DNA from 2 places in the Luteimonas sp. MC1750 genome. Region 2 is predicted to be linked to the other one. Evidence: predicted binding sites of a transcription regulator. Region 2 holds the regulator's gene; the other holds the start of a gene.
What was found. The regulator sigma-54, encoded in region 2, starts transcription at its own class of promoters, with help from an activator protein. The targets are predictions, from matches to a motif close to TGGCACGNGCNTTGC.

Region 1 (4,381 bases), 490 kb from region 2:
CATCAGCAGCGCAAGCTTCGGCCACGGCCAACCGATCCCGGCGGAGTTCGCCCTCGGCGCGCCCGGCGGCTTCGGCGGCAACCGCAATCCGCAGCTGTCCTGGGGCGGCGCGCCGGACGGCACGCGTTCGTTCGCGCTGCTGTGCATCGACACCGACGCGCCCACCGATCCCGCGCTGGTCGCCAACGACCAGGTCGCGATTCCGGTCGCGCATCCGCGCGGCGACTTCGTGCACTGGGCGATGGTCGACATCCCGCCGCAGGTCACCGCGGTCCCCGCCGGCAGCTGCAGCGATGGCGTCACCCGCGGCGGCAAGCGCACGCCGCCCGGCCCGGACGGCGCACGCCAGGGCCTCAACGACTACACCGGCTGGTTCGCCGGCGATGCAGACATGGGCGGCGACTGGGCGGGTTACGACGGCCCGTATCCGCCGGCGCACGACCTGCGCGAGCACCGCTACTTCTTCCGGGTGTTCGCGCTGGACGTGGCGCGCCTGGAGCTGCCGGAACGGTTCACCGCCGGCGACGTGCTGCGCGCGATCCAGGGCCACGTGCTGGCCGAGGCCGCGACCTGGGGCAGCTACAGCCTGCACGCCTGACCCGCGCCCACACCCGGACGCCTATGGGAGCAGCTACAGCTGCGACCGCGACGGACCCCGCCTATTCGGCGGCAGCCACCTGCTCCTGCTCGACCACCATGTCGAGCACGTGCACCACGGCCGATGCGTCGGCCGGCACGTCCTTGCGCGGGTAGCGGTCCAGGCGCAGCACCGTGCGCACGCCGGGCGTGTGCGCGAAGCCCTCGATCTCTTCGTACATCGGCCCCCATTCGCCGCTGTCCTGCCTGATCCCGCCGTCGTCGTAGCGGATCGCGCGCACCTGCAGGCAGCGGTGGCCGGGCATCAGCGGATGGTGGCAGTCGACGCGCTCGGCGGCGACTTCAAGGAAGACGCGCTCGGGTTCGGCGCCGTGGCGGGTGCGCGCGGTCGGCGCGCCGATGAAGACCAGGCGGTCGCCCAGGCCATTGGTCAACGCAAGCCGCGGCGGCGCGCCATCGTCCAGCGCGAGCGCATGGCTGCCCGACAGGCGCGTGTGGGCTTCGCGCTCCATCGCCATCAGTGGCTCGGCACAGGCCATTTCGGTGCTCATCATCGTGCCGACCGCGATGGTGTCGGCGCCGAGGTTGAAGTCGCCGCCCATGCGGTTGCAGGCGTTGGAGATCGAGACCCGGCCATCGCTGAAGTCGAGCTGCAGCGCGGCGTCGGTGTTGGCGAACAGGGCGTCGATGCGGCTGCCATCGGCGGCGGTCGCGGCGTCGAGCTGCCAGTGGTAGGCGCCGAGCGTGGCCGCGAGGTCGGGAGCGGGCGTCGTGCCCGGCGCCGCCGGGGCCGTGGCCGGCGCGGGCGTCGCGATGGTCGCGGCGTCGTCGGTGCCGGGCGAACAGGCCGCCAGCACGAGGGGCAGGACGAGTGCGAGCAGTGGCTTCATGGCGTGGCTCCGGGGCAGGGACCTGGGTCAACGCGCGAGGCGCGGGAACGGGGTTGCGTGGGCCTCAATCGCCGGCGGGCAGCCACAGCAGCAGGGCCGCGCCCAGCAGGATCCGGTACACCGCGAACCCGGTGAACCGGTGGTGCTCGATGTAGCCGAGCAGCCATTTGACCACCAGGAAGCCGGTGATCGTGGCCGCCGCGAAGGCGATGGCGACGTCGGCCCAGGCTTCGCCGCCCAGCCCGCCGTCCATTGCCAGCTCGAGGAAGGTCCAGGCGCTGGCCGCGAACATGGTCGGGATGCCGACCAGGAACACGAACTCGGCCGCCGCGGTGCGCCGGCTGAGGCCGGCGAGCATGGCGATGAAGATCGCCGCCGCCGAGCGCGAAGTACCCGGGAAGACACCCGCCACCACCTGGGCCAGGCCGACGAGTACCGCGATCGTCCAGGTCACGCGGGTGCCGTCCGGACTGCGGCGCTCGGCCACGCGCTCGGCCACGATCATCCAGACGCCGCCGATGACCAGCGCCCAGGCGATGGGGGTCACCGTCTCCGGAAGCTCCCAGCCCATCAGGCGCACCGGCAGGCCGACCAGGGCGGTGACCAGGAAGGCGACCGCGAGCTTCATGGCGTAGTCGCGGTTGCGCGCCTCGCCCAGGCCGGCGGCCAGCGACACCAGGCGCTCGCGGAACACCAGGGTGATCGCCAGGATCGCGCCGGCCTGGATCACGATGTTGAAGAAGTCCGAGCGTGCGCCCAGCCAGTGCTGGGCGATCAGCAGGTGGCCGGTGCTGGAGATCGGCAGGAACTCGGTCAGGCCTTCGAGGATGCCCAGGAGCAGGGCGGCCAGCGGGTCGGTCATCGGTGGGTCCGTGGTGGAGGCGCGGGTGGTGCCGGTGCGCGGCGCCGGAAGCGCGGCAGCATAGCGGATCGAGGTTGCATCATTCGGGTGCAATCATTAGAAATGGTGCACCTTTCTGGTGCTTTGTCCCGCCCGTATTCTTGCTGGCCCGAGTTGAATCAAAGGTTTGCGATTGGCATGGCGCTTGCGTCCTTCCGTCCGACCTGCCCGGAAGCCCGGGCCTACCAGCCACCATCCCAGCGGAGCCCCCATGTCCTTCGAGACCGTCGAAAAGCTGATCACCGACCACCGCGTCGAATTCATCGACCTGCGCTTTGCCGACATGCGCGGCGTGCAGCACCACGTGACCTATCCGAAGTCGATCATCGAGCCCGGCCTGTTCGAGGACGGCAAGATGTTCGACGGCTCGTCGATCGGCGGCTGGCGCGGCATCCAGAACTCGGACATGGTCCTGCTGCCCGACCCGGACACCGCCTTCCTCGACCCGTTCACCGCCGACCCGACCCTGGTCCTGACCTGCGACGTGCTGGATCCGGCCACGATGCAGGCCTACAACCGCGATCCGCGCGGCATCGCCCGCCGCGCCGAGGCCTACCTCAAGGCCAGCGGCATCGCCGAGCAGGCCTTCTTCGGCCCCGAGCCGGAGTTCTTCATCTTCGACTCGGTGCGCTACGCCAACGAGATGGGCCACACCTTCTTCCACATCGACTCGGAAGAAGCGGCGTGGAACTCCGGCCGCGAATACGCCGGCGGCAACACCGGCTACCGTCCGGGCGTCAAGGGCGGCTACTTCCCGGTGGCGCCGCTGGATTCGCTGCACGACCTCCGCGCCGAGATGTGCAAGACGCTCGAGCAGGTCGGCATCGAGGTCGAGGTGCACCACCACGAGGTGGCCAACGCCGGCCAGTGCGAGATCGGCACCAAGTTCAGCTCGCTGGTGCAGAAGGCCGACGAACTGCTGACGATGAAGTACATCGTGAAGAACGTCGCGCACCGCAACGGCAAGACCGCCACCTTCATGCCCAAGCCCATCGTCGGCGACAACGGCAGCGGCATGCACGTGCACCAGTCGCTGGCCAAGGGCGGCGTGAACCTGTTCACCGGCGACGGCTACGGCGGCCTGAGCCAGACCGCGCTGTGGTACATCGGCGGCGTGTTCAAGCATGCGCGCGCGATCAACGCCTTCGCCAACTCCAGCACCAACAGCTACAAGCGCCTGGTGCCGGGCTTCGAGGCGCCGGTGATGCTGGCCTACTCGGCGTCGAACCGCTCGGCGTCCTGCCGCATCCCCTACGTGTCCAACCCGAAGGCGCGCCGCGTGGAGTTCCGCTTCCCGGATCCGATGAACTCGGGCTACCTGATCTTCACCGCGCTGATGATGGCGGGGCTGGACGGCATCAAGAACCAGATCGACCCGGGCGGCCCCAGCGACAAGGATCTCTACGACCTGCCGCCGGAAGAGGCCAAGGGCATCCCGACCGTCTGCCACTCGCTCGACCAGGCGCTGGAAGCGCTCGACGCCGACCGCGAGTTCCTCAAGGCCGGCGGCGTGATGAGCGACGACTTCATCGACGCCTACATCGCGCTGAAGATGAAGGAAGTCACCGCCTTCCGCGGCGCGGTGCATCCGCTGGAATACCAGATGTACTACGCCATCTGACGCGCCCGCCGGTGCGGCTGCAGCGCCGCTCCTTCCCGGAGCGGCCGCGTCCGCACTTGCGTCGCGCGGGCGCGCCGGGTGCAATGCGATGCATGAAGAAGCTTGCCGCCGTCGCGCTCTGCGTTGCACTCCTCTCCGCCTGCGCCCACCAGGCGCCACGCAACCCGATGGCGACCTGGGTGCCGTCGCCCAACTTCGACGAACGGCGCCCCGTCGTCATCGTGCTTCATTACACCGAGCAGGATTCGGTCGAGCAGAGCCTGCACACCCTGCGCACGCGCAACAGCGGCGGGCCGGTCAGTTCGCATTACCTGGTCGGCGACGACGGCGCGATCTACCAGCTGGTTGCCGACGGCCATCGCGCCTGGCATG
Region 2 (4,381 bases):
GGCGGCGGCGCGGGCGCGGCGCGCGAATTCTGCGACCTCGTGCTGGCGGCACGCGGCGACGCCGGCATCGCTGCCGACGCGGCCGGAGCAGGCCAGTGAACTGGCGCGGTGCGCTGATCCTGGTGTTGCTGGTGGCCGCCATCGCCAGCGGCTGGTCGGCCTGGCGCCAGGGCGCCGACGAGCCGGACGCCCTGGCCACCAGCGACCGCTCCGACTACGTGCTCGAGGACTTCGAACTGGTGTCGCTCGACAGCCGCGGGCAGGAAGCCTTCACCCTCCGCGCGCCCTGGCTGCAGCGCGACCCCGCCGATGAAACCCTGTCGCTGCGCGAACCCGTGTTCCTGCTGCCCGAGGAAGGCGGCGAGTACTACTGGGACCTGCGCGGCGACGCCGGCTGGATCAGCGCCGACAGCAGCGAGATGCGGCTCGACGGCAGCGTCGTCGCCGTCTCCGACCCGGCCGGCGGCCGGGCCATGCGCATGGAAACCGACGCCCTGCAGGTCTTCCCGGAGCAGCGTCGCGCACGCACCGATGCCGCCGTGACCATCACCCAGCCCGGCACTACAATGCAGGGCACGGGCATGGAAGCCGACCTGGCCGGCAAGCGCTTCCAGCTCACTTCCAAGGTCCAGACCCGCTATGTCCCCACGCGCCGCTAGCCTCACGACGCTCCTCGCCCTGGCCGCGGCCCTGGCCGCCCCGTCCGCGTGGGCGAAGTCGAGCGACCGCAACCAGCCGATGGACCTGACGTCCAACACCCAGGACTGCATGCTCGCCGACGACGGCGGCCCCTGCGTGTTCGCCGGCAACGTGCGCATCGTCCAGGGCACGCTCGACGTGCGCGCGGCCAAGGCCGACGTCCGCCGCGGCGGCGGCGACATCCAGCGCGTGATCCTCACCGGCGCGCCCGTGCGCCTGACCCAGGAGCTCGACGACGGCGGCTCGATCGACGCCAGCGCCAGCAACGTCGACTACGACCTGCAGACCGAGACCGTGGTCTTCACCGGCAATGCCGAGCTCAACCAGCCCGGCCGCGGCACCATGGCCGGCGGCCGCATCGTCTACAACATGGCCACCGGCCGCGTGCAGGGCGGCGGCCAGGACGGCCAGCAGATCCGCACCCGCATCCTGCCCAAGGGGGCCAGCACCGGCGGCCAGGGCGGCAACTGATGCTGGTCGCCGAGGGCCTGCGCAAGAGCTACCGGCAGCGCGAGGTGGTGCGCGAGTTCGGGCTGACCCTCGACGCCGGCGAGGTCGTCGGCCTGCTCGGCCCCAACGGCGCCGGCAAGACCACCTGCTTCTACATGATCGTCGGCCTGGTGCCGGCCGACGCCGGCCGCATCGTGCTCGACGGCCGCGACATCACCGGCGAGCCGATGTACCGCCGCGCGCGCCTCGGCGTCGGCTACCTGCCGCAGGAACCGTCGGTGTTCCGCAAGCTGAGCGTGGCCGACAACATCATGCTGGTGCTCGAGCTGCGCGAGGACCTGGACCGCAAGGGGCGCGAGACCGAACTCGCGTCGCTGATGGACGAGCTGCAGGTGGCGCACGTCGCCGGCCAGGCCGGTGCCAGCCTCTCCGGCGGCGAGCGCCGCCGGGTCGAGATCGCGCGCGCGCTGGCCGCGCGCCCGCGGCTGATCCTGCTCGACGAACCCTTCGCCGGCGTCGATCCGATCTCGGTCGGCGAGATCCAGCGCATCGTGCGCCACCTCAAGAACCGCGGCATCGGCGTGCTGATCACCGACCACAACGTGCGCGAGACCTTGGGCATTTGCGACCGCGCGTATATCCTCAGTGATGGTGGCGTGCTCGCGCAGGGGGCTCCGGACGCGCTGCTGGCCAATCCGGACGTGCGCCGGGTCTACCTCGGGGATTCCTTCCGGCTGTGAGCCGGGGGCACGTCCCCGTCGACAGGGGAACGTCGTGAAGCCTCGCCTTCAGACATCGCTGGGACAGCAACTGGTACTGACGCCACAGCTGCGCCAGGCCCTGCACATGCTCCAGCTGTCGATGCCCGAGCTCGAGGCCGAGATCAGCGACGCGGTCGAGAGCAACCCCCTGCTGGAGTGGGACGACTCGGCGCCGGTTCCGACGCCTGGCGATGCGCCGGGCACGGATGGCGAATCCGCGGAGACGCGACACGAGGAACGCACCGGGGCCCACGAGGACCCGTGGGACGACCACCGCGACGTGGCCTGGGCCGAGAGCGGGCGCGGCGGCGGCGAGGATCCCGATGGCGACGCGTCCGAACGCATCGCCCAGTCGGAAACCCTGCGCGACCACCTCACCTGGCAGCTCAACCTCAGCCATCTTTCCCCGCGCGAACTTGCCATCGGCGAAACGCTGGTCGATGCCATCGACGACGACGGCTACCTGCGCGAGCCGCTGGCGGCCATCGCCGAAGCGCTGGCGCCGGAACTGGACTGCAGCGAGGCCGAGATCGCGCTGGTCCTGCGCCGCGTCCAGGGCCTGGACCCGACCGGCGTCGGCGCGCGCGACCTCGGCGAGTGCCTGCTGCTGCAGCTCGACGCGCTGCCCGGCGACACGCCCGGGCGCGGCATCGCGCGGCGCGCGGTGTCGACGCTGATCGAACGGCTTGCGCGGCTGGGCGAAGCCGGAATGGCCGACGCGCTTGGCTGCAGCCTGGAAGACGCGGTCACCGCCCTGCACCTGATCCGCGGACTCGACCCGCGCCCCGGCGCACGCATCGGCGGCATGCCGCAGGACACCTACGTCGTGCCCGACTGCGTCATCACCCGCCAGGGCGGCATGTGGAAGGTGGCGCTGGCCGGCGGCCGCCATTCCAGCCTGACCATCCACCGCGGCTACGAGCAGATGCTGCAGCACGCGGCCGGGGCCGACGCCGGCTACCTGCGCGGACGGCTGCAGGAGGCGCGCTGGCTGCTGAAGAACATCGAGGCGCGCGGCGAGACCCTGCTCAAGGTGGTGCACTGCCTGGTGCGCGAGCAGTCGGGCTTCCTCGAGTTCGGCGACAAGGCGCTGCGCCCGCTGACCCTGCGCGAGGTGGCTGCGCAGATCGGCATGCACGAGTCCACCGTCTCGCGCGCGGTGGCGCGCAAGTACGTGCACACGCCGCGCGGCACGATGCCGCTGCGCGCGTTCTTCGCCTCGGGCATCGACACCGGCGGCGGCGGCGAGGCCTCGAGCACCGCGATCCAGGACATGATCCGCCGCCTGGTCGAGGCCGAGGACCCGCGCAAGCCGCTGTCCGACGCGCGCCTGGCCGAACGCCTCAAGGACGGCGGCGTGCCGGTCGCGAGGCGCACCGTGGCGAAATACCGCGAAGCCCTGAACATCCCTTCATCGCACGACCGCGTGCGCATCGCCTGAGCACCGCCCCGCCGCTTCCCGGCCTCCGGGGGCTGGGTTAACCTGTCCGTGACAACCGCGACATCGCCATGGGCGATGCTGTGGACCCCACGAGAGAGGAGGTTTGCGATGCTCATCGAGACCCACGGCCAGCAGATGGATGTCACGCCCGCGCTGCGCGACTACGTCGAGACCAAGCTTGGCCGGCTTTCGCGGCTCTACGATCCGCCGCTGCAGGTCCGCACCCAGCTGAGCCTGGACAAGCCCGACCATGTCGCCGAGGCCACGCTCAGCGTGGGCGGCAAGACCCTGCACGCCGATGCGCGCGCGGTCGACATGTACGCGGCGATCGATCTCCTGGCCGACAAGCTCGACCGGATGCTGGTGAAGGAGAAGAAGAAGATGATCGACCAGCACCGCCGCGGCGGGAACCCGGTGCGCGACGGCGAGTTCGGCTGACCCGCGGCCGCGACGGAAGCACGACGTCATGCCGTATACCGACCTGCTCACGGCCGCGCGCATCGTGCAGGTCGTGGAGCCGGGCGGGCGCGACCAGGTGCTGGACGCGGCCGCCCGCCTGCTCAGCGGCGGCTCGCCGGACTGGACCCAGGCGATCGCCGACGGCCTGCGCGCACGCGAGGCCATCGGCAGCACCTCCATCGGCCGTGGGGTGGCCATCCCGCACTGCCATACCGCCGCCTGCCGCGTTCCGGTGGCGGCCTTCCTGCGGCTGGCCGCGCCGGTCGACTTCCGCGCCCACGACGGCCAGCCGGTCGACCTGGTGTTCGCGATGGCGGTGCCGCAGGGCCATGCGCAGCAGCACCTGGACACGCTGTCCGAGCTCGCCGGCCAGTTCGCCGACCCCGGCTTCCGCGACGCGGTCCGCGCCGCCCGCGACATCACCGCGCTGCGTGCGCTGCTGCTGCGCCTCGACGTGAGCGCATGAACGCCGCGATCACCGCCCGCGAACTCTACGAACAGCTGCGCGAGCGCCTCGCGCTGCGCTGGGTCGCCGGCCAGTCCGGTGCCGCCCGCCAGCTCGAGGCGGTCG

Region 1: glnA (type I glutamate--ammonia ligase) is a predicted target of sigma-54. The motif match lies at 2,523-2,537, and genes of this name have one in related genera.

The regions. Positions count from the first base shown of each region.
Region 1 is NZ_CP067113.1:142,861-147,241, forward strand. It holds gene JGR68_RS00680 (YbhB/YbcL family Raf kinase inhibitor-like protein) at 1-598, shown strand, start outside; gene JGR68_RS00685 (META and DUF4377 domain-containing protein) at 660-1,487, opposite strand; gene JGR68_RS00690 (undecaprenyl-diphosphate phosphatase) at 1,552-2,349, opposite strand; gene glnA (type I glutamate--ammonia ligase) at 2,600-4,009, shown strand; gene JGR68_RS00700 (N-acetylmuramoyl-L-alanine amidase) at 4,102-4,381, shown strand, end outside.
Region 2 is NZ_CP067113.1:634,116-638,496, reverse strand. It holds gene JGR68_RS03000 (phenylphosphate carboxylase subunit delta) at 1-99, shown strand, start outside; gene lptC (LPS export ABC transporter periplasmic protein LptC) at 96-659, shown strand; gene lptA (lipopolysaccharide transport periplasmic protein LptA) at 640-1,170, shown strand; gene lptB (LPS export ABC transporter ATP-binding protein) at 1,170-1,889, shown strand; gene JGR68_RS02980 (RNA polymerase factor sigma-54) at 1,924-3,351, shown strand; gene raiA (ribosome-associated translation inhibitor RaiA) at 3,460-3,789, shown strand; gene JGR68_RS02970 (PTS sugar transporter subunit IIA) at 3,818-4,276, shown strand; gene hprK (HPr(Ser) kinase/phosphatase) at 4,273-4,381, shown strand, end outside.